Regions from separate parts of the Streptomyces sp. NPDC053750 genome, predicted to be linked through region 1. Evidence: riboswitches for the same ligand, from Rfam matches in the RefSeq annotation. Region 1 holds a riboswitch; the other holds the start of a gene.
The links. Region 1 has a riboswitch for glycine ahead of gcvT (glycine cleavage system aminomethyltransferase GcvT). Riboswitches for the same ligand answer to the same signal wherever they lie in the genome.
Positions count from the first base shown of each region.

Region 2: linked by a shared signal. The riboswitch ahead of gcvP (aminomethyl-transferring glycine dehydrogenase) and the one ahead of gcvT (glycine cleavage system aminomethyltransferase GcvT) in region 1 are both predicted to bind glycine.

Region 1 is NZ_JBITXB010000020.1:39,237-43,678, forward strand. Features, by position in the region: gene glyA (serine hydroxymethyltransferase) at 57-1,322, opposite strand; gene gcvH (glycine cleavage system protein GcvH) at 1,337-1,714, opposite strand; gene gcvT (glycine cleavage system aminomethyltransferase GcvT) at 1,827-2,945, opposite strand; glycine riboswitch at 3,103-3,196, opposite strand; gene ACIGO6_RS35635 (AAA family ATPase) at 3,376-4,044, shown strand; gene ACIGO6_RS35640 (enhanced serine sensitivity protein SseB) at 4,120-4,442, shown strand, end outside.
Region 2 is NZ_JBITXB010000011.1:282,916-287,357, reverse strand. Features, by position in the region: partial or broken gene ACIGO6_RS28820 (DNA polymerase IV) at 1-1,171, shown strand, start outside; gene ACIGO6_RS28815 (PRC-barrel domain-containing protein) at 1,087-1,464, opposite strand; glycine riboswitch at 1,614-1,709, shown strand; gene gcvP (aminomethyl-transferring glycine dehydrogenase) at 1,886-4,442, shown strand, end outside.

The DNA.
Region 1 (4,442 bases):
TGGGGCGCCGGGCTCGCTTGTGGCGGGCACGGCGCCCCGGACACACGCTTCGGTGTCTACTTGTTGTTCAGACCCGGGTACAGCGGGTGCTTGTCGGCCAGGGCCTTCACCCGGGCCTTGAGGGCCTCCGCGTCGTACGACGGCTTCAGCGCCTCGGCGATCACGTCCGCGACCTCGGCGAAGTCCTCGGCGGTGAAGCCGCGGGTCGCCAGGGCCGGCGTACCGATGCGCAGACCGGAGGTCACCATCGGCGGACGCGGGTCGTTGGGGACGGCGTTGCGGTTGACCGTGATGCCCACCTCGTGGAGGCGGTCCTCGGCCTGCTGGCCGTCCAGCTCGGAGTCGCGCAGGTCGACCAGGACCAGGTGGACGTCCGTGCCGCCGGTCAGGACGGAGACGCCCGCCGCCTTCGCGTCGTCCCGCACCAGGCGCTCGGCGAGGATGCGGGCACCCTCCAGCGTACGGCCCTGGCGCTCCTTGAAGTCCTCGCTCGCGGCGACCTTGAAGGCGACGGCCTTGGCGGCGACCACGTGCTCCAGCGGGCCACCCTGCTGACCGGGGAAGACGGCGGAGTTGATCTTCTTGGCCAGCTCGGCCGTGGAGAGGATCACACCGCCGCGCGGGCCGCCCAGCGTCTTGTGGGTGGTCGTGGTGACGACGTGGGCGTGCGGGACCGGGTTCGGGTGCAGGCCCGCCGCGACCAGACCGGCGAAGTGCGCCATGTCGACCATGAGGTACGCGCCGACCTCGTCCGCGACCTTGCGGAACGCGGCGAAGTCCAGCCGGCGCGGGTACGCCGACCAGCCGGCCACGATCAGCTTCGGCTTGTTCTCCTTGGCGAGGCGCTCCACCTCGGCCATGTCGACCTGGCCGTCGTCGCCGACGTGGTAGGCGACGACGTTGTAGAGCTTGCCGGAGAAGTTGATCTTCATGCCGTGGGTCAGGTGTCCGCCGTGGGCGAGGTTCAGACCCATGATCGTGTCGCCCGGCTTGAGCAGCGCGAACATCGCGGCCGCGTTGGCCTGGGCGCCCGAGTGCGGCTGCACGTTGGCGTGCTCGGCGCCGAAGAGCGCCTTGACCCGGTCGATGGCGATCTGCTCGACCACGTCGACGTGCTCGCAGCCGCCGTAGTAGCGGCGGCCGGGGTAGCCCTCGGCGTACTTGTTGGTGAGGACCGAGCCCTGGGCCTCCATGACCGCGACCGGCGCGAAGTTCTCGGAGGCGATCATCTCGAGGGTGGACTGCTGGCGGTCCAGCTCGGCGTCGACGGCGGCCGCGACGTCGGGGTCGAGCTCGTGCAGGGGGGTGTTCAGAAGCGACATGCGTCCGTGACTCCTCAGGCGCCGGCGAATTCGGTGTACTCGGCGGCGGAGAGCAGGTCGCCCGGCTCCTCGCTCACCCGCACCTTGAACAGCCAGCCGCCCTCGAAGGGCGCGGAGTTCACCAGCGACGGGTCGTTGACGACGTCCTCGTTGACCTCGGTGATCTCGCCGGAGACGGGGGAGTACAGGTCGGAGACCGACTTGGTCGACTCCAGTTCGCCGCAGGTCTCACCCGCGGACACCGAGTCGCCGACCTGGGGGAGCTGGACGAAGACGACGTCACCGAGCGCGTTGGCCGCGTGCTCCGTGATGCCGACCGTCGAGACGCCGTCCTCGGCGTCCGACAGCCACTCGTGCTCCTTGCTGTAGCGCAGCTGCTGGGGGTTGCTCATGGCCTGGATTCTCCTGTACGCGGGGGAGTGCTGATGACGGGGGGACTGCTGAAACCGCTGGTGAGCAGCGAGGGCGCACGCGGGACGGCACGGGCCCCGCAGCGCCCGGTGTCTACTTCTGACGCTTGTAGAACGGCAGCGCCACGACCTCGTACGGCTCGTGGGTGCCCCGGATGTCCACGCCGACCCCCGGCGTGCCCACGGCCGCGTGCGCCGGGTCGACGTACGCCATGGCGATCGGCTTGCCCAGCGTCGGGGACGGCGCGCCGGAGGTGACCTCGCCGACCACCTCGCCACCGGCGACGACCTGGTACCCGGCGCGCGGGACCCGGCGGCCCTCGGCGACCAGGCCGACCAGGACGCGGGGCGGGTTCTGCTCGGCCCGGGAAGCAGCCTCGGCCAGCGCCGCGCGCCCGACGAAGTCGCCCTCCTTCTCGAACTTCACCACCCGGCCGAGCCCGGCGTCGAAGGGCGTCAGCGCGGTCGTCAGCTCGTGCCCGTACAGCGGCATGCCCGCCTCCAGGCGGAGCGTGTCCCGGCAGGACAGACCGCACGGGACCAGCCCGGCGCCCTCGCCCGCCTTGGTCAGCGCCTGCCACAGCTCCACGGCGTGCTCCGGCTTCACGAACAGCTCGAAGCCGTCCTCGCCGGTGTAGCCGGTGCGCGCGATCAGCGCCGGGACGCCCGCGACCGTGCCGGGCAGGCCGGCGTAGTACTTCAGGCCGTCCAGGTCGGCGTCGGTGAGCGAGGCGAGGATGCCCGGGGACTCCGGACCCTGCACCGCCAGCAGCGCGTACGCGTCCCGGTCGTCGCGCACCTCGGCGTCGAAGCCGACGGCCCGCTCGGTCAGCGCGTCGAGCACGACCTGGGCGTTGGAGGCGTTGGCGACGACCATGTACTCGGCCTCGCCCAAGCGGTAGACGATCAGGTCGTCCAGGATGCCGCCGTCCTCCCGGCAGATCATGGTGTAGCGGGCCCGGCCCGGCTTCACGCTGCCGATGTTGCCGACCAGGGCGTAGTTCAGCAGGTCGGCGGCCTGCGGCCCGGTGACCGTGATCTCACCCATGTGCGAGAGGTCGAAGAGACCCGCCCGGGTGCGCACCGCGACGTGCTCGTCGCGCTCGGAGCCGTAGCGCAGGGGCATGTCCCAGCCGGCGAAGTCGGTCATCGTCGCGCCCAGCGCACGATGCGTGGCATCGAGCGCGGTATGGCGGAGTTCAGTACTGCTCATCGGTCGGTCGTCTCCCAGGGAACAGGACGGGCGAGGTCGATCCTCCCCATCTGTCATCGGAACCTGAGAGGTTCGCCATGACCACCGGAGTACGGCGATCAGGACTTGCACCTTGGGTGGGGCAGCCGTCGAGCGGCGGCCCGCTTTTCAGATGTGCCTCGCCCGCGCGGTAACGGGGCCTGAGAGATTCAAGGGAGGGACTTGCTCCTTCGGCGCCCCGGCGCGGCCGGGGACTCTCCCGCGCGGATTCAAACGGCCGGTATGCAGTTGGCGCCGCCATCATTGCACGACCGGCCGATCCGTGGCAGACCGTGATCTGTAACCGGCTTGTGGCAGTAAGCGAACGAAAACGCGAGACCTGCGCATTACCTTCTCTTTACACTCGACGGGGATGGGAACTCGTGAACCGCCCCAGGGGAGGACGATCACGGTGAACAGGACCACGGCGTACGCCACCACCTCGGGTCTCGCGCTGCCCAAGCAGCCCGCCGTCCCGGCACCCGGAGCGTGCGCCGAACTGCCCGCACCCGTCGTCCGCGACCTGCGGGCCCGGGGCGGCCGCAGCCCGCACGCCCTGCTCTTCGGCCCCCGCGACCTGGTGGTGATCACCGGCCTGCCCGGCAGCGGCAAGTCCACGCTGATGAAGCGGACCGTGCGCGGCCCCCGCATCGACTCCCAGGACGCCCGCGACCGCTGGGCCCGCCGCATGCCGCGCTTCCTGCCGTACGCGCTCTACCGCCCCCTCGTCCGCCTCGCCCACTACGCCGGGCTGCGCCGCGCCCTGCGCTCCGGCGAGGGCGTCGTCGTGCACGACTGCGGCACGCAGGCGTGGGTGCGCGGCTGGCTGGCCCGCGAGGCCCGCCGCCGCGACGGCACCCTGCACCTGCTGCTGCTCGACGTCGACCCCGGCGAGGCCCTGGCCGGCCAGCGCGAGCGCGGCCGCGGCGTCTCCCGGTACGCGTTCCTGCGGCACCGCGCCGCCAACACCCGCCTGCTGCGCTCCGTGACCGAGGGCACCCTGCCCGCCGGCTGCACCTCGGCCATCCTCCTCGACCGGCCGGCGGCCGACACGCTGCGCCGGATCGCCTTCACGGGGTGACGCACCGTAGGGCCACGGGTCCGAACGGGTTAGCCTTTTCAGTCACAGCAGAGGTACCAGGCAGGCGGTAGGCAGATGGACTTCCCGGCGCAGACGCACCCCCACCCGCACGGCGGATGGCCCGGCAACGAGCTGGAGGAGGTGCTGTCCGCATCCCTCGGCGTGCCGGGCGCCGGCGGCCGGATCGTGGAGGTGCTCGGCCGCAGCCACCTGTGGATACCGCTGCCGAACGGCGGCGGCCCGCACAGCGGCGCCCTCGACCTGCCCTCCCTGGAGATCGACGGCCAGGCCTACGTGCCGGTGTTCAGCTCCGAGGAACAACTCCGCCAGGTCACCGGCCCGCACATGGGGTACACCATCGCCCCCGCCGCGGAGTTCGCCCGCGGCCTGCCCCCGCA
Region 2 (4,442 bases), on a different contig from region 1:
CGGGCCGTCACCGGTCTGACCGGGTCGGTGGGGCTGGCCGCCTCGAAGATGCTCGCCAAGATCGCCTCGGAGGACGCCAAGCCCGACGGACTCGTCCTGATCCCGCCGGGGACGGAGCGGGCCCTGCTGGAGCCGCTGTCCGTGCGGACCCTGCCCGGTGTGGGACCGGCGACGGGAGACCATCTGCGGCGGGCCGGCATCACCACGGTGGGCGAGCTCGCCGAGGCGGGCGAGGACGAGCTCGTGCGGCTCCTGGGCAAGGCGCACGGGCACGCGCTGTACGCCATGGCCCTCGCCCACGACGAGCGGCCCGTGGTGGCGGAGCGGGAGACCAAGTCGGTGTCGGTCGAGGACACCTACGACGTGGACATCCACGACCGGGTGCGGGTCGCCTCGGAGGTGCAGCGGTTGGCCGACCGGTGCGTGCGGCGGCTGCGTGGCTCAGGGCTGTCCGGGCGGACCATAGTGCTCAAGGTGCGGCGGTACGACTTCTCCACGCTGACGCGCTCCGAGACGCTGCGTGGGCCCACGGACGACCCGGCGGTGGTCCGGGAGGCCGCGGCCCGGCTGCTGGACTCGGTGGACACCACGGGCGGTGTACGGCTGCTCGGCGTCGGCGTCAGCGGGCTCGCCGACTACACGCAGGAGGACCTGTTCGCGCAGGCGGCCGGGGACCGGGCCGGTGAACTCGCCGAGGAGCCCGACGCCGAGTCCGTCGAGGAGCACCGCCAGGCACCCGCGGAGCGCCGGTGGCCGTCGGGGCACGACGTGCGGCACACGGAGTACGGGCACGGGTGGGTGCAGGGCAGCGGGCTGGGGCGGGTCACCGTGCGCTTCGAGACGCCGTACTCGGAGCGGGGACGGGTGCGGACCTTTCCGGTGGACGACCCGGACCTGACACCGGCGGACCCGCTGCCGCTGGTCCCGCCCGTCCCGCGAAGATGCGAGGACGCCGGCACCGGTCCCGTGACCGGGCAGGCGGGAGCGGCTGCCGACATGGAGGCGGGCGGGCCGACGAATCCGGTGCACCTGGCGCCCGGCTGAGCACCGCCCGGCGGACGCGGCGCAGGCGCAGGACGGAGGCCGTCAGCCCTCGTCGTTGCCCTTGCCCGCCAGCTTGCCGAAGTCGCGGTCGGGGAGCGGGGGAGGGGCGGCCACGTCGAGACCGTAGTGGTGGTAGAGCTGGAGTTCCTGTTCCGGTGAGAGGTGGCGGCCGACACCGAAGTCGGGGGCCTCCTTGATCAGAGAACGGTCGAAGGGCACCCGCAGGGCGCCGTCGACGAGCTCGCTGGGCTCCAGCGGCACGAAGGCGTCCCTGCTGAACAGGCCCGTGCGTATGGCCGCCCATTCGGGGACGCCGGTGGCGTCGTCGAGATAGACCTCGTCGACGGTGCCGATCCGGGTTTTGTTGCGGTCGTACGCCTTGCGGCCGATCAGGTTGCGCGGGTCGATGTCCGTACGCACGAGGCCCTCCATTGGGTCGCACGGGGGTCGCGCACCAGCCGACCCACCAGCCGCCAAATCATCCGTAGTACTACAAAAGAGCACAAACAGCCGGTCGGCCACTCGAAGGCTCGTGCGGCGGCCTCGCTGGTAGGCTGGCAAACGGCTGCTGACCCCGTGCGGGAGAGTCCTCCAGACACCATCGGAGGCGCCGAAGGAGCAAATCCTCCCCGGAATCTCTCAGGCCCACGTACCGCACGGACGAGGTCACTCTGGAAAGCAGGGCGGGTGTCGACGGCGTCCGCTCTCACCGACGGTGAAAGCCGGCAGCTCTCGGGCGGCCCGGTGAAGCTCTCAGGTTGAGATGACAGAGGGGGAGGCCGTCCGGGTACCCGCGCCGTGGTGCCCCTCGCAGGTCGCGTCAGACCAGGAGGCCTCCGCAATGACCGCCCACCGCACGCCGCTCTCCGAGCTCGAACAGGCAAGCCCCTTCGAGCAGCGCCACATCGGCCCCGACCACGAGGCCCGGGCCAAGATGCTCGCGCAGGTCGGCTACGGCTCGCTCGACGAGCTGACGGCCGCCGCGGTCCCCGATGTGATCAAGAACGCCGACGCGCTGGACCTGCCGGGCGCGCGTTCCGAGGCCGAGGTGCTGGCCGAGCTGCGCTCCCTCGCCGACCGCAACCAGGTCCTCGACTCCATGATCGGCCTCGGCTACTACGGCACCTTCACCCCGCCGGTCATCCTGCGCAACGTCATGGAGAACCCGGCCTGGTACACCGCGTACACGCCGTACCAGCCGGAGATCTCCCAGGGGCGTCTCGAGGCCCTGCTGAACTTCCAGACCATGGTCGCCGAGCTCACCGGCCTGCCCACCTCCGGCGCCTCGCTGCTCGACGAGGGCACCGCCGCCGCCGAGGCGATGGCCCTGTCCCGGCGCATGGGCAAGAACAAGAAGGGTCTGTTCCTGGTCGACGCGGACGCGCTGCCGCAGACCCTCGCCGTCATCCAGACCCGTGCCGAGCCGACCGGCGTCGAGGTCGTCGTCGCCGACCTGAGCGAGGGCATCCCGGCCGAGGTCGCCGAGCGGGACATCAACGGCGTCCTGATCCAGTACCCGGGCGCCTCCGGCGCCGTCCGCGACATCAAGCCGGTGATCGACCGGGCGCACGAGCTGGGCGCGCTCGTCACCGTCGCCGCCGACCTGCTCGCCCTCACCCTTCTCACCTCGCCCGGTGAGCTCGGCGCGGACATCGCCGTCGGTACGACGCAGCGCTTCGGTGTGCCGATGGGCTTCGGCGGGCCGCACGCCGGTTACATGGCCGTGCACGAGAAGTTCGCGCGCAGCCTGCCGGGCCGCCTGGTGGGCGTCTCCGTGGACGCCGACGGCAACAAGGCCTACCGCCTCGCGCTGCAGACCCGCGAGCAGCACATCCGCCGGGAGAAGGCCACCAGCAACATCTGCACCGCGCAGGTGCTGCTCGCCGTCATGGCCGGCATGTACGCCGTCTACCACGGTCCCGAGGGGCTGCGGGCCATCGCGCGGCGCACCCACCGGTACGCGTCGATCACCGCCGCGGGTCTCGCCGCCGGGGGCGTGGAGATCGTGCACGGCTCCTACTTCGACACCGTCACCGCGCGCGTGCCGGGCCGGGCCGCCGATGTCGTGGGCGCCGCCCGCGAGAACGGCATCAACCTGCGGCTCGTCGACGCCGACCACGTGTCGTTCGCCTGCGACGAGACCACCACGCGCGCCCAGGTCGGCGGCGTGTGGAACGCCTTCGGCGTCGAGGGCGACATCGAGGCGCTGGACGCGGTCACCGAGGAGACGCTGCCCGAGGCACTGCTGCGCACCGACGACTTCCTGGCCCACCCCGTCTTCCACCAGCACCGCTCCGAGACCGCGATGCTGCGCTACCTGCGCCGCCTCGCCGACCGGGACTACGCGCTGGACCGCGGCATGATCCCGCTGGGCTCCTGCACCATGAAGCTCAACGCGACCACCGAGATGGAGCCGGTCACCTGGTCCGAGTTCGGCCAGATGCACCCCTTCGCGCCCGCCGAGCAGGCGCAGGGCTACCTGACCCTCATCCGTGAACTGGAGGAGCGGCTCGCCGAGGTCACCGGGTACGACAAGGTCTCGCTCCAGCCCAACGCCGGGTCGCAGGGCGAGTTCGCCGGCCTGCTCGCCGTACGCGGCTACCACCGCGCCAACGGCGACGACCAGCGCACCGTCTGCCTCATCCCGTCCTCCGCGCACGGCACCAACGCCGCCAGCGCCGTGATGGCCGGCATGAAGGTCGTCGTCGTCAGGACCGCCGAGGACGGCGAGATCGACGTCGAGGACCTGCGGGCCAGGATCGAGCAGCACCGCGACGAGCTGGCCGTGCTGATGATCACGTATCCCTCCACGCACGGCGTGTTCGAGGAGCACGTCGCCGACATCTGCGCCCAGGTGCACGACGCCGGCGGCCAGGTCTACGTGGACGGCGCCAACCTCAACGCCCTGGTCGGTCTCGCCAAGCCGGGCCACTTCGGTGGCGACGTCTCGCACCTGAACCTGCACAAGACCTTCTGCATCCCGCACGGCGGCGGCGGTCCCGGCGTCGGCCCCGTGGCCGTACGGTCCCACCTCGCGCCGTACCTGCCCAACCACCCGCTGCAGCCCGCGGCCGGCCCGCAGACGGGCGTCGGCCCGATCTCGGCGGCGCCGTGGGGCTCGGCCGGCATCCTGCCGATCTCCTGGTCGTACGTCCGCCTGATGGGCGGCGAGGGGCTCAAGCGGGCCACGCAGGTGGCCGTGCTGTCCGCCAACTACATCGCCAAGCGCCTGGAGCCGCACTTCCCGGTGCTGTACACCGGCCCCGGCGGGCTGGTCGCGCACGAGTGCATCATCGACCTGCGCCCGCTCACCAAGGCGACCGGCGTGAGCGTCGACGATGTCGCCAAGCGGCTGATCGACTACGGCTTCCACGCGCCGACGATGTCCTTCCCGGTGG